Gottschalkia purinilytica: one gene and its partner. The protein of the gene in region 2 interacts with the protein of the main gene of each other region in a pairwise test. Links are inferred from orthologs where the notes say so. Each region holds a gene or a part of one and is shown on either strand. Other genes may lie near its edges.

Evidence for each region.
Region 1: the proteins of dnaB (region 2) and dnaA interact in binary tests that used the Escherichia coli proteins (3 or more experiments, as listed by UniProt). The link is inferred for Gottschalkia purinilytica from one-to-one orthologs.

Annotation. Positions count from the first base shown.
Region 1 is NZ_LGSS01000019.1:32,846-37,573, reverse strand. The notes cover bases 565-3,482. They hold dnaA (chromosomal replication initiator protein DnaA), read right to left. Parts: upstream 2,734-3,482; coding sequence 1,396-2,733; downstream 565-1,395. Other genes in these bases: rpmH (50S ribosomal protein L34), read left to right, coding at 3,333-3,467; dnaN (DNA polymerase III subunit beta), read right to left, coding at 565-1,159. In the rest of the region: more of dnaN, read right to left, coding at 62-564; rnpA (ribonuclease P protein component), read left to right, coding at 3,529-3,870; membrane protein insertion efficiency factor YidD, read left to right, coding at 3,875-4,084; CLPU_RS14415 (YidC/Oxa1 family membrane protein insertase), read left to right, coding at 4,100-4,728. UniProt on the Escherichia coli protein: Plays an essential in the initiation and regulation of chromosomal replication. Binds in an ATP-dependent fashion to the origin of replication (oriC) to initiate formation of the DNA replication initiation complex once per cell cycle.
Region 2 is NZ_LGSS01000023.1:13,027-17,764, reverse strand. What follows is about bases 533-3,460. They hold dnaB (replicative DNA helicase), read right to left. Parts: upstream 2,709-3,460; coding sequence 1,356-2,708; downstream 533-1,355. Other genes in these bases: CLPU_RS15220 (DHH family phosphoesterase), read right to left, coding at 3,339-3,460; rplI (50S ribosomal protein L9), read right to left, coding at 2,890-3,339; CLPU_RS15235 (FprA family A-type flavoprotein), read right to left, coding at 533-1,302. Also shown: more of CLPU_RS15235, read right to left, coding at 82-532; more of CLPU_RS15220, read right to left, coding at 3,461-4,738. UniProt on the Escherichia coli protein: The main replicative DNA helicase, it participates in initiation and elongation during chromosome replication. Travels ahead of the DNA replisome, separating dsDNA into templates for DNA synthesis.

The DNA of each region.
Region 1 (4,728 bases), on a different replicon or contig from region 2:
TTTTAAATAAAAAAATTAATGACGCTTAAAAGTTTAAGGTTTTTTTTATATATTTTATATATTAAGCTAATCTTACTGGTAATATTAAGTAAGTATAGCTTTCGTCCTCTACAGGTTTTATGATACAAGGGTTAACATTACTTACTAAATTAAGTATTATCTCTTCACTATCTATAACTCTTATTCCATCTAGTATATATTTTGAGTTAAATGCTATTTGTATAACATTTCCTTCTAGCTCTATAGGTATCTCTTCATAAACATCACCTATCTCTGAGTTTGAAGTTATTACAAGTTTATCGTCTGATACATCAAATTTAACTAAGTTATTTTTACCTTCTCTAGCAAGTAAAGATGCTCTTTCTATACTTTCTTGTATAGACTTAGTTTTTACCTTTACTCTAGATTTATATTCATTTCTTATAATATCTTTATAATTTAAAAATTGTCCTTCTAACAGTCTTGAAGTTATAACAGTATTTCCTAAATTAAATATAATATGATTATCCGTACACGATATTTCTATATCAGAATCATCATCATCTAATATTTTATTTACTTCATTTAATGTTTTACTCGGTATTACAACTTTTATTTCTTCTTTATAGTTAACCGAAGCATTTTTTAAAGCAAGTCTATATCCATCTAATGCTACTAGAGCTGCATTTTCATTATTTATTTCTAAAAGTGCTCCTGTTAGTATTGGTCTAGTTTCATCTTGTGCCGTTGCAAATATTGTTTGTCTAATCATATTTTTTAATAAATCTTTTGGAACTTCAAAAGAATTTTTATTATCTATTTGAGGAAGCTGTGGATATTCTAAAGATGGTTGCCCAACTATATTAAACTTAGATAATCCACAAGTTATATGAACATTATTCTTTTCATCTACTTCTATATTTATTGGTAAGTTAGGTAATTTTCTTATTATATCTCCAAATATTCTTGATGTTATAACAATACTTCCTTCTTCCTCTATATTACAATCTATAGAAGTTTCTATACCTATCTCTAAATCCGTACCAGTTAAAGTTAATTTATCATTTTTTGCATATATTAAAATACCATTCAATATAGGTAATGTTGTCTTTGATGAAATTCCTTTTTGAACTATATTAACACATTTTGAAAGTTCGTTTTGATCTATAGTAAATTTCAACTGTGGATAACCTCCTTCGCTGTTTTTTCTATAAATATATTAACTAAACTTAGTAGTAATAGTAATAGTACCTGTTTATATGTGGATAAGTTATCAAGTAGCACAAAATACAACATGTTAAAGGTGTTAATAACATGTTCATATATATTATACAATTATCCACACAATTAAGCTAGAAGAAAAAAAGAAAAATATATAAACAAAGTATCAACTACTTATCAACATAGGGTTGTTAATTAATTTCCTGTGATTTCTTTAGTCAATTCTTCTATTCTTGATTTTAATTCAGAGCTTTTTTCTATATTATTAGAAATTTTTTCGTAAGCATGTATAACAGTAGTATGGTCCCTGCCTCCAAATTCTTCACCTATCTTAGGAAGGGATAAATCAGTTAACTCTCTACATAGATACATAGCTATTTGTCTAGGATAGGAAATAGCCCTTGTCCTTTTTTTAGAGTTGAAATCTTCTATTTTTACACCCATATTATTACTTACTACTTCTTTTATTAACTTTACATTTATCTCTTTAGGTTTCGTGTTAGATATTATATCTTTTAAAGCTTCAGTTGCTAAGTCTACAGTAACTTCTCTATTAGTAAGAGAAGAATAAGCTACTACTCTAATGAGAGCTCCTTCTAGTTCCCTAATGTTTGATTGAATTCTACTTGCTATATATAGAGTCACATCATTTGGAACGTCTATGTTCTCTACTTTAGCTTTTTTTCTTAATATAGCAATTCTAGTTTCTAGATCAGGTGGTTGGATATCTGCTATAAGTCCCCACTCAAATCTCGATCTTAGCCTGTCTTCTAAAGTAGGAATTTCCTTAGGAGGTCTATCACTTGAAATAATAATTTGCTTATTGGCCTCATGTAGAGCGTTGAAAGTATGGAAAAACTCTTCTTGAGTACGCTCTTTTCCTGCTATGAATTGTATATCATCCACTAGTAGTACATCTACATTTCTATATTTGTTTCTAAATTCTACGTTTCTGTCATCTCTAATTGAGTTTATAAGCTCATTGGTGAACTTTTCTGACGATACATATACTACACTGGCTTTAGGGTTTTGATTTAATATATAATGTCCTATGGCATGCATTAGATGGGTTTTACCTAGTCCAACTCCTCCATATATAAATAATGGATTATAAGCCATTGCAGGAGCTTCTGCAACTGCTAAAGAAGCGGCATGAGCAAACCTATTGCTATTACCAATAACGAAAGTATCAAAAGTATACTTTGGATTTAACTGAGATCTTGATGAATTGATATCATTAATTGGATTACTACTAGGTTGTTCAACGTCACTAGATATCTCTTCACCAGGAATTAAGAAGCTCACTTCAAAATCCGTACCAGATACTTGTTTTAATGCATTTTTTATCAAAGTTAAATATCTAGCTTCCAAGATTCCTTTGGTAAATTCATTAGGAGCACCTAAGACTATATTATTATCATTTATAGTTATAGGTTCAATTGTCTTAAGCCAAGTGTTAAAACTTACATCAGTTAGTTCACTTTTTATGAGTTTGAGAGAACTTATCCAAATTTCATCTAAATTCAAACCCATCTTTTTCCCTCCTATCTATTTAAAAAATTATAGACAGATTAATTTTTTTAAATACTTATATACAGATTTATCCACAATATAATATAATAAAATCAAATAATTTTTTAAATAATAATATTAACATAGAGAACAAAAAATATGTGGATAAAAATTAGAAAGATATGTACAAATACAATAATATGTAATTATTCACAACCATAGTAAAATATGAAATGTGAATAAATAATAGCGTTAATTAGGAAGATTATACAAAATATTATTAATATTATTAAAAGTTATACACAACATTATCCACAGAATGTTGATAAAAATATTGCTGTTAATAAATAATCCACATTGCCATATTATAATAACAGAAAAAAATATAATTATCAACAGTATTATAAAAGATATCCACATAGATAACATATTGTTGAAAAAAATATTAACATATAAAGAAATACATATTAATTACATTTTTTATATATATTTTATATATAATTTCTTGACATTAGATGGTGTTACTAATATAATCAGATATATGTCTAAGTATAATTAAATCGATAGTACGGGTGTTTTTTAATATATAAACACTGATAATTGAAGGAGGTGTACTTTAAGTGAAAAGAACTTATCAACCTAAAAAAAGACAAAGAAGTAGAGAACATGGTTTCAGAAAAAGAATGAGAACAGTATCAGGAAGAGAAATCTTAAGAAAACGTAGAAAAAAAGGCAGAAAAAAATTGTCAGCATAAGGCCGCATTAATGTGGCCTTTTTATTCAATTTAAGGGTTTCTTAAAAGGAGTATTCTAAAAATGGAAAAGAAACAAAGATTGAAGAGTAATAGAGAGTTTAGGAGAGTGTACGACACAGGGAAATCATTTGCAAATAAATACTTGGTTCTTTTTTTTGTTAAAAATGACTTATCTTATAATAGAGTGGGATTTGCCACTACTAAAAAATTAGGAAATAGTGTAGTTAGAAGTAAATTTAAGAGAAGGTTAAGAGAGGCATATAGACTTAACCAAAACAAGATAGGACAAGGGTATGATATGATTTTTTTATCTAGGGCAAATGCTAAAGATATAGACTATAAAGCAGTAGAGAGTGCTGTATTACATCTTGTCAAAATATCTGGATTATTAAAAAAGGACTAATAGTATGAGAACTATAGCTGTGGCTATTATAAAGTTTTATCAAAGATTTATTTCTCCTATGAAACCAAAATCTTGTAGATTTTATCCTACGTGTTCTGAATACTCTATTCAGGCTATAAATAAATATGGAATAATAAAAGGCGGTTTTATGAGCCTAAAAAGAATTTTAAAGTGTAACCCATTTAACCCAGGAGGACATGATCCTTTAAAATAGAGAGGGGGCTACCGAATGATAGATTTATTTGCAAAACCACTAGGTCTTTTACTTAAATTTGTATATGATACATCTGTAAGTATAGGCTTAGACTTTAAGTATTTATCGGCTTATGCTGTTGCTATAATTGTAGCTACAATTATATTTAAGTTACTATTATTACCACTCAACATTAAACAAGCCAAATCTATGAAAAATCTTCAAGTTGTACAACCAAAGCTACAGGAATTACAGAAAAAATATAAGAATGATCCTCAGACTTTAAATGAAAAAACACTTGAATTATATAAACAATATAATGTAAATCCATTAGGAGGATGTTTACCGCTGTTAATTCAATTTCCTATCCTTATCGCATACTTTAGAGTTATGCAACAACCTGTAAAATATGTATTTGGAAATCAAGCTTTATTTGATCAAATAAATAAAGCATTTCTTTGGATAAAGGATATAGCTCTTCAACCTACAGCGATAGTTAATGGAGTTTCTAATGATTTACAGATAGCTGGAATTACTATACCAATTATAGCTATATTATCGGCACTTACAACTTATTTATCTAGTAAAATGATGTCAGCACAGAATCAACAAGGATCTTCAGGACAAAATCAGCAAGCTCAAGCTACTCAGAAGACAATGACTAT
Region 2 (4,738 bases):
AAATAGTAAATTTAAAATCATATTTATATAAAAATTACTTCATACAATGTATGAAGTAATTTTTAACAAAAGTTCATTATTTTATTTCTTTTTAAGTGAATTTTCTAATATCTTTTCACCAAATTTCTTTCCAAAATCTATGCATTTATCTTTAGTCTCTTCCTTAGGTACAAATACTTCTTTAAATCCATTCATATCTACCTTAAGTTTAAGACTTTTTAATACATTTTCAATGATGCCTACAGCTTCTCCACTCCATCCATAAGATCCAAATGCTCCTCCTGGTTTACCTCTATTTGTAACAGGATTTATAACACTAAACATTTTATATACAGGTAAGAGAGTATTTTGATTTATAGTTGTTGATCCTATTAGTATTCCCTCACTCTTTTCTACTTTTTCTTCAAGATCACTTAGGTCTATACTTTCGATATCTACAACTTCTACATCTACATCTCCTGCTTCTTTTATACCTTCTGCTATATATTTTGCTATCTTACCTGTATTTCCATAGGCAGACACGTATGCCACAAGTGCCATTGGTCTTTGTGGTTTCAGACTAATAGCTTCTTCTGCTAAAGTCTTTGATAGTTCAACATATTTTCTCCAGTTATCTCTTAATACAGGTCCATGACCAGGACATATAATGTCTATATCTAAATCTTTTATTTTATCTATAGCTTTTAACATATAGCTACTATAAGGCTTTAATATAACATTAAAGTAATATCTAAAAGCATCATCAAAATCTCCAACTAAATCATCAAATATTCTCTCGTCGCAATAATGACAACCAAATGAGTCACAAGTAAATAATATTTTATCTTCTTCTAAAAAAGTATACATACTATCAGGCCAATGTAAGAATGGAGCTGATATGAATCTTAATGTTTTATTTCCTAAATCTAACGTATCCCCATCTTTAACTACAATATGTTTAAATTCACTATTTAACATGTCTTTTAAAAACCTTATTCCTGGTACAGTTGATACTATAGTAGCATTTGGTGCTAATTCTAATAAATATTTAAGGTTGCTTGCATGATCTGGTTCTGTATGATTCAATATTATATATTCTATTTCTTCTGGATCTACTACTTTCTTTATTTTTTCTATATAATCATCTCTATAAGTTTCTTTAGCTGTTTCTATTATAGTTTTCTTATCTGCATCTATAAAGTATGAATTATAAGTTGTTCCATACTTTGTTTCCATAACTACATCAAACACAGTTAAAGTTGGATCAAGTATACCTATCCACTTAATTCCTTCTTTAACATCTAATATCTTATCATTTCTCATTTTTTGCCTCCTACTGCTTTAAAGTATTTATATGAAATAAGGACAATAGCTTACTACTCTTGTCTATATTTTTCCATATTCAAAAACTTAGTATATTGCCCCATAAATACTAACTCTACAGTTCCAATAGGCCCATTACGATGTTTTGCTATTATAACTTCTCCTATGTTCTTCTTTTCTGTATCAGGGTTATAATATTCATCCCTATAAAGAAATACTACTATATCAGCATCCTGTTCTATGGCTCCAGATTCACGTAAGTCTGATAGTATAGGTCTATGATCAGATCTTAATTCTGGAGCACGTGAAAGCTGAGATAATGCTACCACAGGGCAATCCATTTCTTTAGCAAGTCCCTTTAATCCCCTAGATATATTTGATATCTCTTGTTGTCTATTTTCTGTTCTTCCATCTCCAGACATTAGCTGTAAGTAATCTATCATAACTAAGTCTAGTCCTTTTTCTATTTTTAATTTTCTACACTTTGCTTTTAGTTCCATTAAAGTTATTCCTGGTGTATCATCTATATATATTTTAGCTTGAGCTAAAGGTCCCATTGCACTTACTAATTTAGGCCATTCATTTTCATCTAAATTTCCATTTATTATTTTCTGAAGTTCAACATGAGATTCTGCACTTAGCATACGTTGAACTAGCTGGTCTTTAGACATCTCAAGACTAAATATAGCAACTGACCCATTTCCTTTTAACGCAGCATTTAAAGCTAAATTTAAAGAAAAAGCAGTTTTACCCATAGCTGGTCTTGCTGCTACTAATATTAAATCTGACTTTTGTAATCCTGATGTTTTACCATCTAGATCCACAAATCCTGTAGTAAGTCCAGTTATTCCACCTTTATTTTGAGATAATTGCTCTATTTTAGTAAAGCTTTCTAATAACACACTTCTTATAGGCTCTAGTCCTTCTTGATTCCTTTTTTGTGTTATATCAAATATTTTCTTTTCTGCTAAATCTATTATCTGATTAATATCTTCATCTGCTTTGTAGCCCTTACTTATAATTTCATTTGAAGCTTTTATTAGTTTTCTAAGTATAGATTTTTCTTCTACTATCTCACAGTAATATTTAATATTAGCAGTAGTAGAAACACCTTCTGATAGAGTCGCTAGATATACTGTACCTCCAATTGCCTCAAGGGTATCTCTTCTCTTTAATTCTTCTGATAAAGTTATCAAATCAACTGGCTCGTCCTTTGTAAATATATCTATAATAGATTCATATATTTCTTTATGAGCTTCTTTATAGAAATCATCAGGTTTTAATATTTCTGTCCCAGTTACTATTGCTTCTCTATCTAAGATCATAGATCCTAATACTGACTGTTCAGCTTCTATACTGTGTGGAGGTATTTTACCTAAAGTTTCAATATCTGTTTCTGTTGACAATTATAGCACCTCCCAAATTTTAAAATATACCGAACATAGAAATACAAGATACTGTAGCTTAATACTATTATTATATAAAGCATAAGGTATCTTGTACACTCTTTAAAGTATATTTATATTATTTCCACATATGGTATAATTAAACTTTCCAAAAATACTCTATCTAAAACTTTAATCAATATTATTGTTCAGTAACATGAATCTTTAACTTAGCTAATACTGATGGACATACTTTTACCTCTGCAATTGTTGTACCTGCTGTTTTAATATTTCCACCTTCTATATCAATTTTCCTTTTATCTACTTTTATATTATGTTGTTTTTGTAGTTGTTCTGCAATATCTTTAGTTGTTATAGAACCAAATAACTTACCATTATCTCCAACTTTAGTTTTTATTTCTACTTTAACATTTGATATTTTCTCTGCTAGTGCTTTAGCTTCTTTTAAATCTTCTTCTTCTTTGAATTTTTGAGATTCTTTTTTATCTTTTAGTTCTTTTAAATTAGAACTAGTAGCTTCTACCGCTAAATTTCTAGGAAATAAAAAGTTTCTAGCATAACCATCTTTAGAATTCACTACATCTCCTTTTTTACCTAATCCCTTAACATCTTGTAATAAAATAACCTTCATTACTCATCACCTTCCTTAAGATATTCTATTATAGCTTCTTCTAACATGTTCTCAGCTTCATCTAGGCTAATATCTTTAAGTTGAGCTCCAGCAGAAGTCATATGACCTCCACCACCAAGCTTTTCTAATATAAGCTGTACACTTAATTCTCCTAAAGATCTTCCACTTATATGAATTTTATCATCTAAAATACATAATACAAAGGATGCTATTATTCCTTCTATATTTAATAATTCATCTGCTGATTGAGCAGCTATGAGTATTGAACTATTAGTATCTTTATCTAGCCTAGAAATAGCTATTTTATCTTTTATTATATTAGCATTTCTTATAACTTCTGCTCTTAATTTGAAGTCCTCTAGATCATCCCTAAAGAGTTGTCTGACTTCAGTTGTATCAGCTCCTGCTCTACGTAAAAATGAAGCAGCTTCAAATGTTCTTACTCCAGTCTTTAATGCAAAGTTCTTAGTATCTAAATTAATTCCTGCAAGCAATGCCTCTGCTTCAAATTTCGTTATATCAATTTTATCATTTATATAATATAATATCTCAGTAACTAATTCACATGTTGAGGAAGCATATGGCTCTAAATAGATTAATACAGGTTCTTCTATAAATTCAGCTCCTCTTCTATGATGATCTATTACTACAACTTGTTCTATTATTTCTAATAATTGAGGAGCTTCTGTATTTTGGGGTCTATGGGTATCAACCACTATACATAAAGAGTTCTCGTTTGCAAGTACTTTAGCTTGTTCTGGCATTATTATATCTTCTAAGTATTCTGGATGTTCTCTCTTAAGTTTTTCATATATTTTCTTTATAGATGTATTTACCCCACCTAGCACTATATAACATTTTTTCTTTCTAGTTTTAACCACTCTATAGATACCCATTGCAGCTCCAAAACTATCCATGTCAGGAATCTTATGACCCATTATAAACACCTTTTCAGACTGATCTATAAGCTCTCTTAAAGCATGTGCAATGACTCTAGCTTTTACTTTTGTCCTTTTTTCTACAGCTTTACTTTTTCCACCGTAAAAGCTTAATTTATCTATGTCTTTTATAACAGCCTGATCTCCACCTCTACCTAAGGCTATATCTATAGCACCTTTAGCATATTCGTAAGTTTCAGCAATAGACTTTCCGTTTACTCCTACTCCCATACTTAAAGTGACTGGTATCTTGTTCCCTAAATCTAACTCTCTGGTTTCATCTAATATATAGAACTTTCTATTTTCTAAAAAGCTTAAAAATCTATTTTCAAAAGCTATCAAGTATTTATCGTTATCTGTTTTTCTAACGAATCCATTAAGTCTTGATGCTAGTGTATTTAGCTTTTTGTCTATCTCTGCTAATATTAATGGTCTAATAGATTCATCAGTAGTCGTTATTA